One region of the Undibacterium sp. TJN25 genome, then DNA from elsewhere that is predicted to be linked to it. Evidence: predicted binding sites of a transcription regulator. Region 1 holds the regulator's gene; the other holds the start of a gene.
What was found. Region 1 encodes FNR, which switches genes on or off when oxygen is low (the NO sensors DNR and NnrR bind a similar motif). Its sites were predicted from a motif close to TTGATNNNNATCAA; they were not measured.

Region 1 (7,229 bases):
TTTGAAATCCGCAACCTGAAGCCCGATATCCTGCTGGAGGCAATAGACGCCGACGTCATCAAGACCTATGTGGAGCTGGGCATGGGCGTCGGCATCATTGCCGGCATGGCTTTCGATGCGGAGCGCGACAAGGGCTTGCGCTCTATCCCGGTAGGCCACCTGTTCGGCATGAATGTGTCGCGCGTCGCCGTCAAGAACGGCGCCTACCTGCGCAGCTATATCTATACCTTCATTGAACTGCTGACGCCCACGCTGAACCGCAAGCTGATCGACCAGGTGATGCAAGGTGGCAAGGATACCTACGATTTATGAACATGCAGGCATTGGCAGACTGGCCGCTGGCCGAGCGCAGCCGGCTTGGCGGCATACTGACCGATATCGACGACACTTTCACGACGCACGGCAAATTGACAGTCGCGGCGTTGGATGCAGTATCCAGGGTGCGCGCCGCGGGCCTGAAAGTCATCGCGGTGACGGGCAGGCCGACCTACTGGACGCTGCCCTTGCTGCGTTTGTGCAGCTTTGATGCGGTGATCGCGGAAAACGGCGCCAGCGCCTTCTGGCTGGACAGCAGCGGCAGGCAGCAGTCGCTGTTTTACGCCGATGCGCAGACGCGGCAACAACACCGGCAGCGGCTGCAGGCATTTGCACTTACCATGCAGCAGCACTTCCCTGATATCCATATCGCGGAAGACGCGCCGCAAAGGGTGGGCGACCTGGCTTTCGACATAGGCGAGAACATTGCGCCTATTCCGCTGCCGCGCCTGCAGGCGGTAGCGGCGTTGATACAGGCGGAGGGCCTGTACGCGACCACCAGCAGCATCCATGCCCACGCATCGGTCATGCCGTTCTCGAAGCAAAGCATGAGCCACCGGGTATTGCAGCAGGTGTTTGGCGTAGACGATGAGACCGCGCGCCGCCAATATGTGTTCATCGGCGATTCGGCCAACGATGCGTCGATGTTCGGGCATTACCCGCTGACGGTGGGCGTTGCCAACGTGCGCAGGTTCCTGGATCGTTTTGACGCGCATCCGGCTTATGTAACACAGCGGGAATACGGCGCCGGCTTCGTTGAACTGGCGGATGCCATCCTGGATGCCAGGCAGGTAGTGCAGATAAAGAACAAGCAGTGAGCAGCAGTTACAAGCAATAGCAAGCAATAACAAGCAACAGAGCAAAGAGGATATCCCCATGCGTGAATACTACGCCCAGCGCGCCAAGACCTACGAAACGAACTACCAGAAGCCCGAGCGCCAGGCCGATCTGGTCATTCTTCAGCAACTCATCTGCACCGCCTTGCAAGGCCATAAAGTGCTGGAACTCGCCTGCGGCACCGGTTACTGGACCGAGCGTTATGCGGCCGATGCGGCTTTGGTGACGGCGACCGACATCAACCAGCCTATGCTGGATATCGCGCAGAGCAAGGACTACCCGCCCGGCAAAGTACAGTTTGCCATCGCCGATGCTTTTAATGCACCGCAGGGCGACTACAGTGCCTATTTCGCCGGCCACCTGTGGTCGCATATCAAGCGCGAAGAGCAGACGGGCTTCCTGGCCCAGCTGAGCAAGAGCGGCGGCAAGGACAAACAGCTGGTGCTGATAGATAACAACTACGTGGAAGGCAGCAGCACACCTATCGCCCGCACGGACCTGGAAGGCAATACCTACCAGTTGCGCCTGCAGGAAGACGGCACACGCGTAGAGATCGTGAAGAATTTTCCTACCGATAGCACTTTACGGAAACGGTTTGGCCCGGCGGCCAAGGATATCCGGATACAAAGGACGGAGTATTACTGGATGTTGACTTGCGTGCTGCGGTAGTAGCAACTGCACTAACTACTTGACCGTGCTTTAAGTTCAAATTGAGTGTGGCTTTTTGGGATTGCTGACTAGGCCACCCCGGCCAGCAATCCAGATGCTGCTGAAGCGGCATACTGGCTATTTGCGCCCCTGCCGCATGCCCTGATTCACCATCGCCGCCAGCACCAGCGCCCCAATCGCCACCAGCGAACATATATCCCGAAACTTCACCTGCTCGTCGCCATCGAGCCCCAACAGCCAGTGCAACGCAAATTCCGAACTGTAGGACACCAGCAACAACAGGATGGACATGACGGTGACGGCCAGCGACAAAGAGATGAGGCGGCTGCTGGTGCGGCGGCTGAGGCTCATGCTGCCTCCAGCAGGGTTTTCAGCCGGGCCAGGTCGCGTTTGACCCACGCGGCGTCGGCGGCGAATTTGGCGCCATCCATGCCGGGCTGGCGCATCAGTGTGAAAACCAGTTCGCTGTGTTCGCCAACGGCGATGACACGCAGCGGGACGTAGATGACCTGTCCATTGGGCAGGCTGACCCAGTGGTCCAGTATGCCGAAATCGTTTCTGTCGCTGAAGCGAATGACAACCTGGCCTGCATCGGTATCGGCAACCCAGGCGCCGCCTTGCTGCGCCAGCCCCCTGCCAAGACCGGACGCCCAGTGCGCGAAATGAAGCGGCTGGCTTGCATAGTCGTAGACTGCCTGTGCGGAGCGCAGGATGTGGATGCTGAGATGGCGCAGTTGTTCGGCCATGGGCTTATTTCCTTCTGACGTATTTGCCGTCAAACGCCGTGTTCCAGGTTTTTCCTGCGTCTTCGGAGGTTTGCCACAGCTGCCGCACCGAGCCGTCCGCATTCCTGCTCCAGGTGATTTGCTGCCGGAGTATGGCGCCGGCTTTGTCCGGGTTGGCAGCATCGGTCCATAACACCATCTTGCCGTCGGCGAAGCCGCCTTCCAGCGCCAGCCGGCTGCCGCTGTTGTCCACCCAGCTCTGGTGCCATTTCTTGTCGGTGATGTCGTAGATGTTGATGCTCTTGCCGGTGAAGCCACCGGTGCCGGACCAGTTTTCCAGCAGCGCGCAGCCGTCGGCGAAGGATTGCACGACGCTGGCGCCGGCAGTCTTGCCGTTGGGCAGGTAGACATCCCACTGGCCCAGCCAGAAATCAAACTGGCGGTATTCTTCACTCTCGCAAGGTTTGGCTGGAGCTGCCGGGGTTGCAGGGGCAGCCGGCGTTGCGGGAGCCTGGGCGTGGGCGGCGAGGCTTGCGATCAGCATGCCGGTGCCCAATGCTGCAAGGATCAGGCGTTTAAAAGGGTGCATTCGATCTCCTGGATTGCTTTGTTCTGGTCACGATGCATTGATACCTGCGCTGGGACGGGCCGAGGGAGTCTCATTCAACATCGCATACGTTGCCGATATTATAAATGCTCGCGGCGATCCTCTGCAGCCGGCGTTGAGGGATCGCTGAAATAAGCCGGCGTGGGCACATCTTCGTGCAATTACTGTTTTCCACAGTGCAAAATAAGGTAAACTGCAAGGATTGATCAGCGTTGTACACCAGCCATTCCAAATGGAAAACACGATACCGCAAAGTATTGCTTTGCACCCTAGCTTACCTGTCAGTCTCCATGAGATACGCGCGCATTGTTCGTCATGCAGCCTGCATCAGCTGTGCCTGCCGATGGGGCTGGCGGAGGCGGATATGGACAAGCTGGACAAGATTATCGGCCGTCGTCGCCGTGTGGCGCGCGATCAGGCGCTGTACCGTATGGATGACCCATTCACCAACCTGTACGCAATCCGCTTCGGCCATTTCAAGACCTACCGGATTAATTCCGGCGGCCAGCAGCACATTACCGGCTTCCAGATGGCGGGAGAGCTGCTGGGCATGGATGCGATCAGCACCGAGCGCCACCATTGCGATGCCGTGGCGCTGGAAGACAGCGAGGTATGCGAAATTCCATTCACCGGGCTGGAAAGCCTGTTCTCCGAGATACCCACGCTGCTGAGCCATTTTCATCGCATCATGAGCCGTGAGATCACCCGCGAACAGAATGTGATGCTGCTGCTGGGCAGCATGCGTGCCGACCAGCGGTTTGCCGCCTTCCTGGTCAACCTGTCATCGCGTTATGCGACCCGCGGCTATTCGTCCACCCGTTTCCAGTTGCGCATGTCGCGTGAAGAGATCGGCAACTACCTGGGGCTAACCATAGAAAGCGTCAGCCGCCTGCTGTCCAAGTTCAAAAAGCTGGACCTGATGAAGGTGGACCATCGCGACATCGAACTGCTGCAACTGCCCAGGTTGAAAGCGCTGGCTGCCGGTACGGAAACCTGCAGCTAGCGCTGTACTTTACTCTTCCACTTGCAGCAGGTAGCAGGTCAGTGAGCTGGCCAGCGAACAGAACAGCCAGAAGCAGAAAAATCCCAGCGTATAGACAGCAGTCACAGACATGTCGATATGGCTGCCTGCCAGCGCCAGCTCGCGCGGATCAAACAGCGAAAAGAACAGGCCTTCAGCAGCAATCGCCGTCAGGAACGAAGGCCATAGTATCGATATCGCAATGCGCATGCTTGTCTCCTTCTTTGCTTGCCTGATTTTTGTTTTACAAGGGGCTGAGCTTTATTCCCTGCTGTTGCGGCCAGTTCCAGGTGCCGCTGATGCGCCACAGGCCGGCCTGGTCTTCCAGCGAGACCTGCCACTGGGCCCTGTCCAGCAGCGGTAGCGGCACTGCAAAGTTTCCGGCGCTGTCCACTTGAGCGCGTATTGTCCTGTCCTTTTCAGGCTGCGTGGGATGCACCAGCTTCACGATCAGCGTGCCTGCGGGCACGGCGTCGTTGCCGGCCAGCCTGCCTGCGACCATGCCGGCAGCGGCGTCATACTGCAAGGATGCGCCCAGTCTCAATGCGGCGGCGGCCTTGTCGCGCCGCAGGTCCCGGTTGATGGCCTGGCCTTCCTTGTAGTAGTCGTCAACCACCATTGGGTCCTGTGCGTGGTAGGCAAGCGAGGCCATATAGGACCCTGCGACGACGGAGATCAGCGGTGGCGTCAGCAGCAGCCACAGCCACAATTGCTTGAACCAGGGGACAGGATGGTGGTTCTCCAAGGGTAGTGCAGGCATATTGCCTCCTATGAGCGTGGAATAAAAAATACGGCTTTTTCTTTGACCTGCAAGTCCGGCCGGTCCTCCGCCTGCAATTCAAACCAGATCTGGTTACTGCCCGGCTTGCCGTCGCCATGGCCGGCATGTACACGCACCGGCACGGCCTTGCTCGTCGCTCCACCCAGTTCTATCCGTTCCGGCGTTTCCAGGCTGGCGGATGCAAGACCGGATACCTTGAGCCGGTAGGTATGGGCGAGTTCATCGGTATTCATGATCTGCAGCCGGTAAACGTTTTCGATAACGCCTTCCTCCAGCTCACGGCCCATGGAGCCGCGATCACGGATGACATCCAGTTTCAGCGGCGTGCGGGTCAGCAGGCTGCCGAAGAAGACAGCGGTAATCAACACCAGCAGGCTGCTGTATATCAGCACCCTGGTCCGGAAGATCGACTGCAGGATCTGCTGCGGCGAGAAATTCCGTTTCAGCGCATTGGCCGTGGAAAAGCGGATCAGCCCGCGCGGTGCCGCTATCTTATCCATTACCTCATCGCAGGCATCTATGCAGGCTGCGCAGCCTATGCATTCATATTGCAGTCCGTTGCGGATATCGATGCCGGTGGGGCAGACCTGCACGCACATCGAGCAGTCGATACAGCTGCCGGCAGCCGGACTCCTGGCATTTTTCGCGTTGCGTGGTTCGCCGCGCCGGCTGTCATAGGTCACCATCAAGGTGTCCTGGTCAAACATCACACTCTGGAAGCGAGCATACGGGCACATGTATTTACAGACCTGTTCGCGCATCCAGCCCGCATTGCCATAGGTGGCCAGTGCGTAGAACAATACCCAGAACAGTTCCCAAGGCCCTAACGCAAACAGCGTGATTTCCTGCAGCAGGCTATGGATGGGAGTGAAATAACCGACAAAGCTGACACCGGTCCATAAGGCAATGCCCAGCCATGCTGCATGCTTGGCGGTTTTCTTGCCGAGTTTGGCGAAGGAGGGCGGCTGCCTGTCCAGCCGTATGCGCGCGCTGCGGTTGCCTTCTATCTTGCGCTCCACCCACATGAAAATTTCGCTGTACACCGTCTGCGGGCAGGCAAAGCCGCACCACAGGCGTCCGGCCACGGTAGTGAACAGGAACAGCGCGTAGGCGCAGATGATCAGCAGCGCTGTCAGGTAAATGAAATCCTGCGGCCACAGCACGATGCCGAAGAGGTAGAACTTCCGCGCAGCAAGATCAAACAATACTGCCTGGCGTCCGTTCCAGGACAGCCACGGCAGGCCGTAAAATACCAGCTGCGTCAGCCAGACACAGATCCAGCGCCAGTTCGCGTATAGCCCTTTGGCTTCGCGCGGATAAATTTCCTCGCGCGAAGCATACATCTTGATGGTAGCGTAGTGCGGTTCAGCGTCAGGCATGGCAGCCTACCCGTTTAGTATAAGAAAGAAGCATCATTTTTGTGCCACGGCAGTATCGTTCGACAGGCTCCAGACATAGGCGGCAAGTACTTGTACTTTCGCTTCGCCAAGGAAATCCTTGAACGGCGGCATGGTATTGTTGCGCCCCTTGCGTATCGTCTCCATTACAGTTTCCACGCCGCCGCCGTACAGCCAGATCTTGTCGTTCAGCGTGGGCGCGCCTATTGCCTGGTTACCCACGCCGCTGGCGCCATGGCAACCGGCGCAGGCGCCAAACTTGGCCTTGCCGAAGACGGCCTTGATCGGATCATGTGAAGAATTCGACAGGCTCAACACATAATGCGCAACGTTCTGCACGTCCTCGTCGGTTCCCAGCGCTTGCGCCATGGACGGCATCTGGCCGTTGCGTCCATACATGATGGTGGTCTTGATGATGTCGGGTGCGCCGCCATACAGCCAGTCCTTATCTGTCAGGTTGGGAAAGCCCTTGTTGCCGCGCGCGTCTGAACCGTGGCATTGCGCGCAATAAGTCAGGAACAGCCGTTCGCCTATCGCGTGTGCTTGCGGATCTGCCGCGATGGCCTTGATATCCTGGTGCAGGTATTTGTCGAACAGGGGGCCGTATTCAGCATCGGCGACTTTCAGTTCTTTCTGGTATTGTCCGCTGGACTGCCAGCCCAGCTTCCCCGCATAGGTGCCGAGGCCGGGATACAGATAGAGGTAGATGGCGCCGAACACAATGGTCAGAATGAACAGCCACATCCACCAGCGCGGCAGCGGGTTGTTCAGCTCGCCCAGGTCTTCGTCCCAGAGATGGCCCGTGGTTTCGTCAGACGCGTGCCCATCGTGCGCATCGTGCCCATCGTGCCCATCGTGCCCATCGTGTCCATCGTGC
Region 2 (7,229 bases), on a different contig from region 1:
CGGGATTCCCTACCGCCACCACATTCGCCGGAATATCCCTGGTCACCACCGCGCCTGCGCCGATCACGCTGTTTTCGCCTATGGTTACACCGGCCAGCACGATGGCGCCGCCGCCCAGCCAGACGTTGTCGCCGATGACGATGGGTTTGGCGGCTTCGTATTTGGCGCGCCTCAGGTCGGCCTCTACCGGGTGGGTCGGCGTCAGCAGCTGTACGTTGGGGCCGATCTGCACGTCGCGGCCTATGGTGATGGCAGCCACGTCCAGTGCGACCAGGCCGTAGTTGGCAAAGGTGCCGGCGCCTATGCGGATGTTGAAGCCGTAATCCACGTACAGCGGCGGCTTGATGTGGACCTGCTCTCCCAGCTCGCCCAGCAGTTCTTGCAGCACCTGCTGCGCCTGTTCCAGGTTCTCTGCATAGCGCGCTTCATAGTTGCGGGCCAGTAGGTGGGCGCGGCGGCCGGCCTGGCTGAGCTCGGCATCGTCGGCAATGTACAGATCGCCGGCGAGCATTTTTTCTTTCTGGCTGCGGGTGTCGCCGGGGTCGGCGTCAGGCTTGTTTTGTGCCATGGATCATCTCCTGCATGTGGGAATATAAGGGCGGAGGTTCATCATATAGCATGCTGCACTTGGGTTCCGGCGGTGGGCTTGCGGCGGCCAGGGCAGTTGCCTGCCATGCTCCTCGCCAAAAAAAATGCCGCCTGGTCTGCACCGGGCGGCATCATGGCGCGAAGTTGCGCCGGGCTTACATCATTGTTGAATACTCTGATTACTTCTGATTACTTCTTTTTACGGCGGCGCACTGCTGCCATGCCGGTCAGGCCCAGGCCGAACAGGGCAATCGACATTGGTTCCGGTACATCGGCCGGTGGCAGCACGGCGCCGAAGCCGTCCAGGTAGGCGTAACCGGTATGCGCGGTGGGGTTGCAGTCTGCGGCCAGCAGCGACAGCGTAAAGTCATGGCCGGACAGGCTGGCATCGATGTTCAGCTGTTCCAGCTGCCACTGGGATGTATAGAAGAAATCGCCGCTGGATGAAAAGCGGCCATCCACACCGCCGCCGCCATCGCCTGCGTTGTAGACGCGGCGGATGACATCGGTGTTGTTGGTGTCGTCATGCAGCACGATCATCATCAGCGCGGATTCATCATCCGAGTGGCCGCCGTTTTCCAGCACGGCTTTCCACGCGAAGAAAATGTTGGCATCGGTGTAGTTGGTCACTTTCTGGCTGATGACGGAGGCATAGCCACCGCTGGTGGTGTCTTCGGCGCGGTAGGAGTAGTTACCGTTGTAGACAGTACTGCCCAGCAGGCCGCCCAATATCGGATCCACTGTGCCTGCGGAAATGAGGGAGGAATGATTTGTGTAGGAGGCGTTGTACAGAGCGCCGCTGGGCAGGAACAGATCTGGCGTCATGCCGGCGTTCAGCGTATTGCCACGGTATCCGGCGCCTGTTGTCCAGCCGCTGGTATTGCCGTCTTCAAAGCCGCCGTTGACGAAAGGGCTGGCAAAGGCGCTGCCGGTGGACATCAAGGCGATTGCAAGCGCCAAGCTAAGTTTTTTCATTAAGTCGTACTCCTGATTTATCAAAGTTAATTTTTAAACAATACTGCACGGGCTATATAGCAAAGCCTGTGCCAAAATAATTAACTTTTTGGAATCAATGACTTAAAATTTAATATTAATATATCTATACTTTTTGTAAAGTATTTCGACATATTACGTTACATTTAGTTACGCAATCTTGGCCAGAAAAAACCGGGAAATAAATTTTTGAGCAAAGCTGCATGGCTTACCCACCGTTTCGGTGATTTTTAGGCACCCCATGATGAGGGCTCAGGATGCTCTGGTCCGCTGGCTTGTCCGAGGGCAGCGCTGACGCCAGGAAGCTGGCGACTTTAGCTTGCCAGCAAGGCGCCCCACCCCATCCTGGACCAGGCGCCCGGCGGCGCTGCAGGCGCCGGCGGCGTGGGCGGCGCAGATGGCGTATTCAAGGTGGGCGGCACTGCCGGCGTCGGTGGCACCGGAGGCACGGGTGGTGTGGCGCCGACAGTGTGGCCGGGGGTAAAGGCGACAGCGCCGGCCTGGCGGTCCCGGAAGATGCCATCCATGAAAAAGCCCAGGTGTTTCGCGCGCAACGAGAACAGGCCTCGGCCATGCACGAAGGCGATGAACTGCATGCGGGTGTCGAATACATAGGCATGCGTTGCGTCGTACCAGCCTACATGGGTGCAATTGCGGTCGAAGACCGGTGTCATCGTTGTCATCTGCGGCCCTTTCTTTTCACCTGAAAAGGACAGTGTATCAGTGTATGCGCGGAGGGCATTGCCGCACAATGCCGGCAATGCCTTCGCCAAGCGGATTTTAGAAGCGGTAGCCTGCGCCCACGCCTATCATCAGCGGGTCCACCTTGACGGCGCTGGCCTTTGCACCGGAGATATACACATCGCTGCGGATCTGCACTTTTTTCACATCGACGTTGAACGACCAGTGCCGGTCCACCTTGTAGTCGAAGCCTGCCTGCAGCGCCAGTCCGGTGCTGCTGTTTTCCAGCGAGCCTGCACCGCCCAGCAGGTTCACGCTGGAGATGCGGGTGTAGTTCACGCCCGCGCCTACGTAGGGGTTGAACTGCGCTTCCGGCAGGAAATGGTATTGCGCCAGCAGTGTCGGCGGCAGATGCTTGAAGCTGCCGATGCGCTTGCCGTCCAGTGTCACATCATGCTTTTGCGGATAGGTCAGCACCAGTTCGGCAGAGATATTCGGCGTGAAGAAATAAGAAATATCCACTTCGGGAATGGTCTTCTCCGACACGCCCAGGCGGTCTGCCACACCAGCACCGGCGATGGGGTCGGACTTGTCTGCCGGCGCCAGGTGGACTGCGCGTACCCTCAGCATCCACGGGCTTGCTTCTGCAGTTGCCGCGGCATTTTCAGCATTGGCCGCAGTTGCAAAGAGTGTCAAAACGGCCGCGCTCAGCGCGGAAATCATCACTGCCTTTTTCATGTTTACTTCCCTCATCGTTCGTCATTGGTATAAGGAGAAGTGTAATCATGCGACGCAATAGCAGCCTTGATCTGCATCAAGACCCGGCTTGACCTAGATCAAGGAAAGGCGATACGGGAGCGGCAGGACAAAAAAGTCAACTAAGAGTCAATTAAGAGTCAGTTCAGCACGCTGTTGGATTGCTTCAGTATGCGGTAGGCCGCCGCCAGTCTTTGCATGACCTGCTCTGCGTTGGGCACACGCTTGTTCAGTATCAGGAAAAATTCGGCGCGCGCCAGCTCGCGATAATCCACCGCATCCTGGCCATGGATATTATTCAGCGCGAACTCCGCCGGCCTCTGGTAATCCAGCACGAATTCCGCGCGGCCGACAAGCAGCATCTTGAAGGCGGCTTCATGCGTATACGCATCGGTCACCCGGATCTTGTTGACGGGGTCCGTCACACGCGCAGCCATGCCGTCATAGCTGTAACCCGACAGGACGATCAGCGACCTGCCCTTGAGCTCTTCTATCGACTTCGGCAGCGCGCGCCCTTTTAAGCTATACAGGTTGATGCTGTTCAGCAGTATTCTTTCGGGGCTGTACAGGACATCGCTGATGCCGCGCGGGCCGACAAAAATGCTGGTCTTGCCGGAAGCGATATTGGCCTTGATGCGGTTCAGCGGATAGCCGGCCAGCGTATAACGAATACCGGTCTGTTTCAGCAGATTCTCTACTAAATCGACCATGGGGCCGCGCACGGGGCCGTTGTCGTCGACAATAGAATAAGGAGGGAAATTGACAAAGGCGGCCTCCAGCGTCAGCGTATCGGACGCATGGGCCGTATTGGCCGCCTCGGTACCGCGTGCAGCTGCCGCATCATGGGCGAAAAAACAAAGGCCGGCAACCAGCATGCAGCAAACGGCAGATACCGTGAAAACCATGGATTTCATCGCGCGCGCAAGCGACAGTGCCTCCGGTTTTGGTACAGCGTTGTGCATCGCCTGTCCCTTGCAAGTGTTTTTTATGGATTGCTTCCGGCGCTGCTCTGCTTCGGCCGATGGTGAGGCATTTGCTTTTCTTTGCCAGCCCCTCTTTTGCTACTGCTTGATGGCAGGGCTCACTTTAGAATATTACCACTACCGAATTCATCCACAAACCTCCTGCTACGTAAACCCACAGGAAAAGTTGCCGCGTAACACGGGGTGGCCTGGTCCGTATGGCATCAAAACGACAAATGTCATTAAACGTAACAATTCGAGGAGGTCAGCCTGGATAGGGAAAGTTGAACACCTGCCAGCGGCAAAGCAGCTGTCACAGCAGCTAGCGGAAATAAGACGGCCCCGCCATGCACTACGCATGGCGGGGCCGCTTTGAATTGCGACAGCATGGCATGGTTCTATATAAATCTGGAACCACGCCACGCTGTTTTTTTATTTAACGTAAGTTCCCACGCACACCATCGTGTCGCCGGCGCCGCGTTCGCAGTAGGATTTTTTCAGTTCATATCCCTGGCTGTTCGGGTTCGTGAATTTATACGGACCGTACCAGCCTTTGCCGGATTTTTTGACCAGATCGATCTCGCCCTTGATGAAGGCATTGCCGTCGCCGTCTTTCAGCGCGATCAGGTTCTTGCCTATCATTTTTGGGTTCGCACCTTGCGCCAGGCAATTGCCGTCGAAGTCATACACGAACACGTACAGGTCCCTGTCCTTGAATGCACCGTCCGGGTGTTCGGTGAATACCTTGTAGGCTTTTTCAGGGCCGGCGGATTTAATCAGCGCCACCGCTTTTTTCACCATTTCCTGCGCTTCCGGCTCCGTGCCCCGGTCTGCTGCCGCGTAGGCGACAGAAGCGCTCATGGAAAGGGCGAGGCAGGCAGCGGATGCTGCGATAGAAAAGTATTGTTTCATTTGGTCTCCGAATTTGATGTAGGCGATATAGGATTTTTTGGGTGTCCGTTGTTCAGTAGCGGCGGATCAACAAAAACATGCGCTGCATACGCTAATATGTAACGATATGTTTCCGCATGGCACTATGCTATTACAATGAATTCAAAGGCACAAGCTTGGCATGTGAATTGTTGTTTTGGCTTACCAATGAAGCTGCTGCGACCCTGCTCAACACACTTGAACTTCACGGAAGAAGCCCCTTGATTCCACCATGCGGAACCAAGGGACTATGCAGGCTATCAAGCTGCCAGCGATTTAATCAGGACTCGGCGGGATTTTGATAGGTGCCGTCGCCAAACGGCGCCGCCCTGAATTCCGCCAGCAGCTCCGCCTGCCGCGAAAACTCCTGCAGCTGCGGGTAGGAAGCTGCAGGCACGACATCAGCCACCATCTGCTGCAGGAAATTCCACGTCACTGCCACCGAGACGCCGGCCTGCGTCATCGTATCGCTGGTCACCGCCAGCGGTGCGGCTTTCAATTCGGCTTCCAGCAAATCCAGCGCTGCCAGCAACTGGCCGGCGACGCGCTCCATCCAGGGTGCATGCACTTTCTCGGCAGGCCGCATATTATGCTCATAGACAATCTGTACGCCCTTGTCCAGGGCCGCCAGCGCCAGACCGATAGTGCGCAGCGTATGCTGCCGTTGCTTGATATCAGCCGGCATCAGGCTCTTGCGCGGCGCGGCCAGTGCCTCGGCATAGTCGATGATCAGCGTCGATTCCATCAACACCTCGCCGTCATCGCACACCAGCGTCGGCGCCTTGACCACGGGGTTGATCTGCTTGAACTGGTCATAGGTGCTGAACACAGACAGCGAGCGGTGTTCAAAGCGCAGGCCCAGCAGCTGCAATGAAATCGCCGTGCGGCGGACATAAGGTGAATCCAGCATTCCTATCAGTTGCATCAAAGCTCCTTTGCGTGTTGGAAGATCGGTTTACTGCAAATGCGTTTTTGGCTCATTTGAGCTCATTTTTGTTCACTTGGATTTTGCAGCGCTGGCGGGCGCATCCATGGGCTTGGGCGGCAGGCTGTAGTAGCGCATCAGCGTCCTCGCCTGCTCCGGTTTCAGCACACGCGTGTGCGCCTGCCGCAGTGCCTCATCCTCGGTGTACATGGAGCGCAGCAACAGCACGCGGTAGACATCCATCTGTTCTATCTCGGTCTTGCAGCGGAAGTGGCAGTAGGATTTATACGCCTTCAATATTTCCTCCCACAGCGCCAGATTGGCATTGCGTTCCGGATCACGCTTGTAGAGGTCCACCGCCTGCTCATAGGAAATACCGTCTATCTTTTCAAACGCATCGGTAATCGTGTGGATGCGCTTCAGGAAGGCGGGCGCAAGGTCCACCTGCGGTGGAGAGGTGGAAGGAGCTTTGAATGGGGCTGGTGCAGCTGGTACAGCGAGGGCAGCGGGGGCGGAGGCCGCCAGCTGGGCAGAGGCCAGAGACGGAAAGGCAGCCGCTGCGATAGCCAGAAGTGGAAGTAGACGCATGGTATTCATCACTGAAGAGTAGGATTTTGAAGCGGTCGGCAGGCCGATCGATGACACGATAGTACGATAAAACTCTCATACACGCATCTGGAAAGCCGGTGTGCCGGCGATATGAAAAATACTTTGCGCCGCGCGCATGCTTCCCTATTGCAGATGAAACGCTTTCTGAAGGAATACTCTTACATCCGCTTCCGCCCTGTTTCCCTGCTCAATATTAGACCCTGTGGACACGCCACGGATCAGGCAAGCCTTGATCAACTCCTCCACCGCCGCCAGCGATGCCAGCTTTTCTCCTGTCAGCAGATAGCGGTATTCACCGTGCTCCATATCAAACTGAACTTGCGGGCACTTTTGCGCCGATGTTGCCATCGGGTGGTATTTGAAATAGGGAGTGGTATTATCAAAATCATGATAAGCGCCGGGATACACATGCACCTCCACCTGCTGCTGATCCCGCTGCATGATTTCCGCAAAATTCTGGCACAGCCTGGCGGGTGTGTAGTTGTCCTTCTCTCCCAGCGCCATCATCAGCGGCGCGCCGCTCAGTCTGGGCGCCGGCGTGGTCCACCAGACTTGCGGGCAGCCGGGATAAAAAGCGATCAGCGCGGCAAACCTGGTATCGTCGTCAATGATGCCTTTCCGGAAGGACTCCATCGTCATTTCCAGCGCCACCCCGCCGCCTCTTGAAAAACCGATCTGGCCGATTTTCTGCGGATCTATACGCGGATCGGTCGCCAGCAGCCTGAGTGCCGCCAGCGCATCGGCATCGTTTGCGGCGGCATTCAGCTTACCCTGGTCGGCTTCGG

Region 2: the regulator FNR is predicted to act here: its motif matches at 3,067-3,080, upstream of ACO0LO_RS19060 (OmpW/AlkL family protein).

What each region holds. Positions count from the first base shown of each region.
Region 1 is NZ_JBMPPM010000005.1:143,276-150,504, forward strand. It holds gene ACO0LO_RS14005 (CysB family HTH-type transcriptional regulator) at 1-312, shown strand, start outside; gene ACO0LO_RS14010 (HAD family hydrolase) at 309-1,133, shown strand; gene ACO0LO_RS14015 (class I SAM-dependent methyltransferase) at 1,192-1,821, shown strand; gene ACO0LO_RS14020 (hypothetical protein) at 1,939-2,172, opposite strand; gene ACO0LO_RS14025 (SRPBCC family protein) at 2,169-2,567, opposite strand; gene ACO0LO_RS14030 (hypothetical protein) at 2,572-3,135, opposite strand; gene fnr (fumarate/nitrate reduction transcriptional regulator Fnr) at 3,386-4,156, shown strand; gene ACO0LO_RS14040 (hypothetical protein) at 4,166-4,384, opposite strand; gene ACO0LO_RS14045 (FixH family protein) at 4,419-4,934, opposite strand; gene ccoG (cytochrome c oxidase accessory protein CcoG) at 4,943-6,334, opposite strand; gene ccoP (cytochrome-c oxidase, cbb3-type subunit III) at 6,368-7,229, opposite strand, start outside.
Region 2 is NZ_JBMPPM010000007.1:213,574-220,802, forward strand. It holds gene ACO0LO_RS19045 (sugar O-acetyltransferase) at 1-568, opposite strand, end outside; gene ACO0LO_RS19050 (PEP-CTERM sorting domain-containing protein) at 778-1,563, opposite strand; gene ACO0LO_RS19055 (4-fold beta flower protein) at 1,896-2,264, opposite strand; gene ACO0LO_RS19060 (OmpW/AlkL family protein) at 2,362-3,000, opposite strand; gene ACO0LO_RS19065 (substrate-binding periplasmic protein) at 3,159-3,980, opposite strand; gene ACO0LO_RS19070 (cache domain-containing protein) at 4,413-4,892, opposite strand; gene ACO0LO_RS19075 (glutathione S-transferase) at 5,191-5,835, opposite strand; gene ACO0LO_RS19080 (hypothetical protein) at 5,908-6,423, opposite strand; gene ACO0LO_RS19085 (dienelactone hydrolase family protein) at 6,568-7,229, opposite strand, start outside.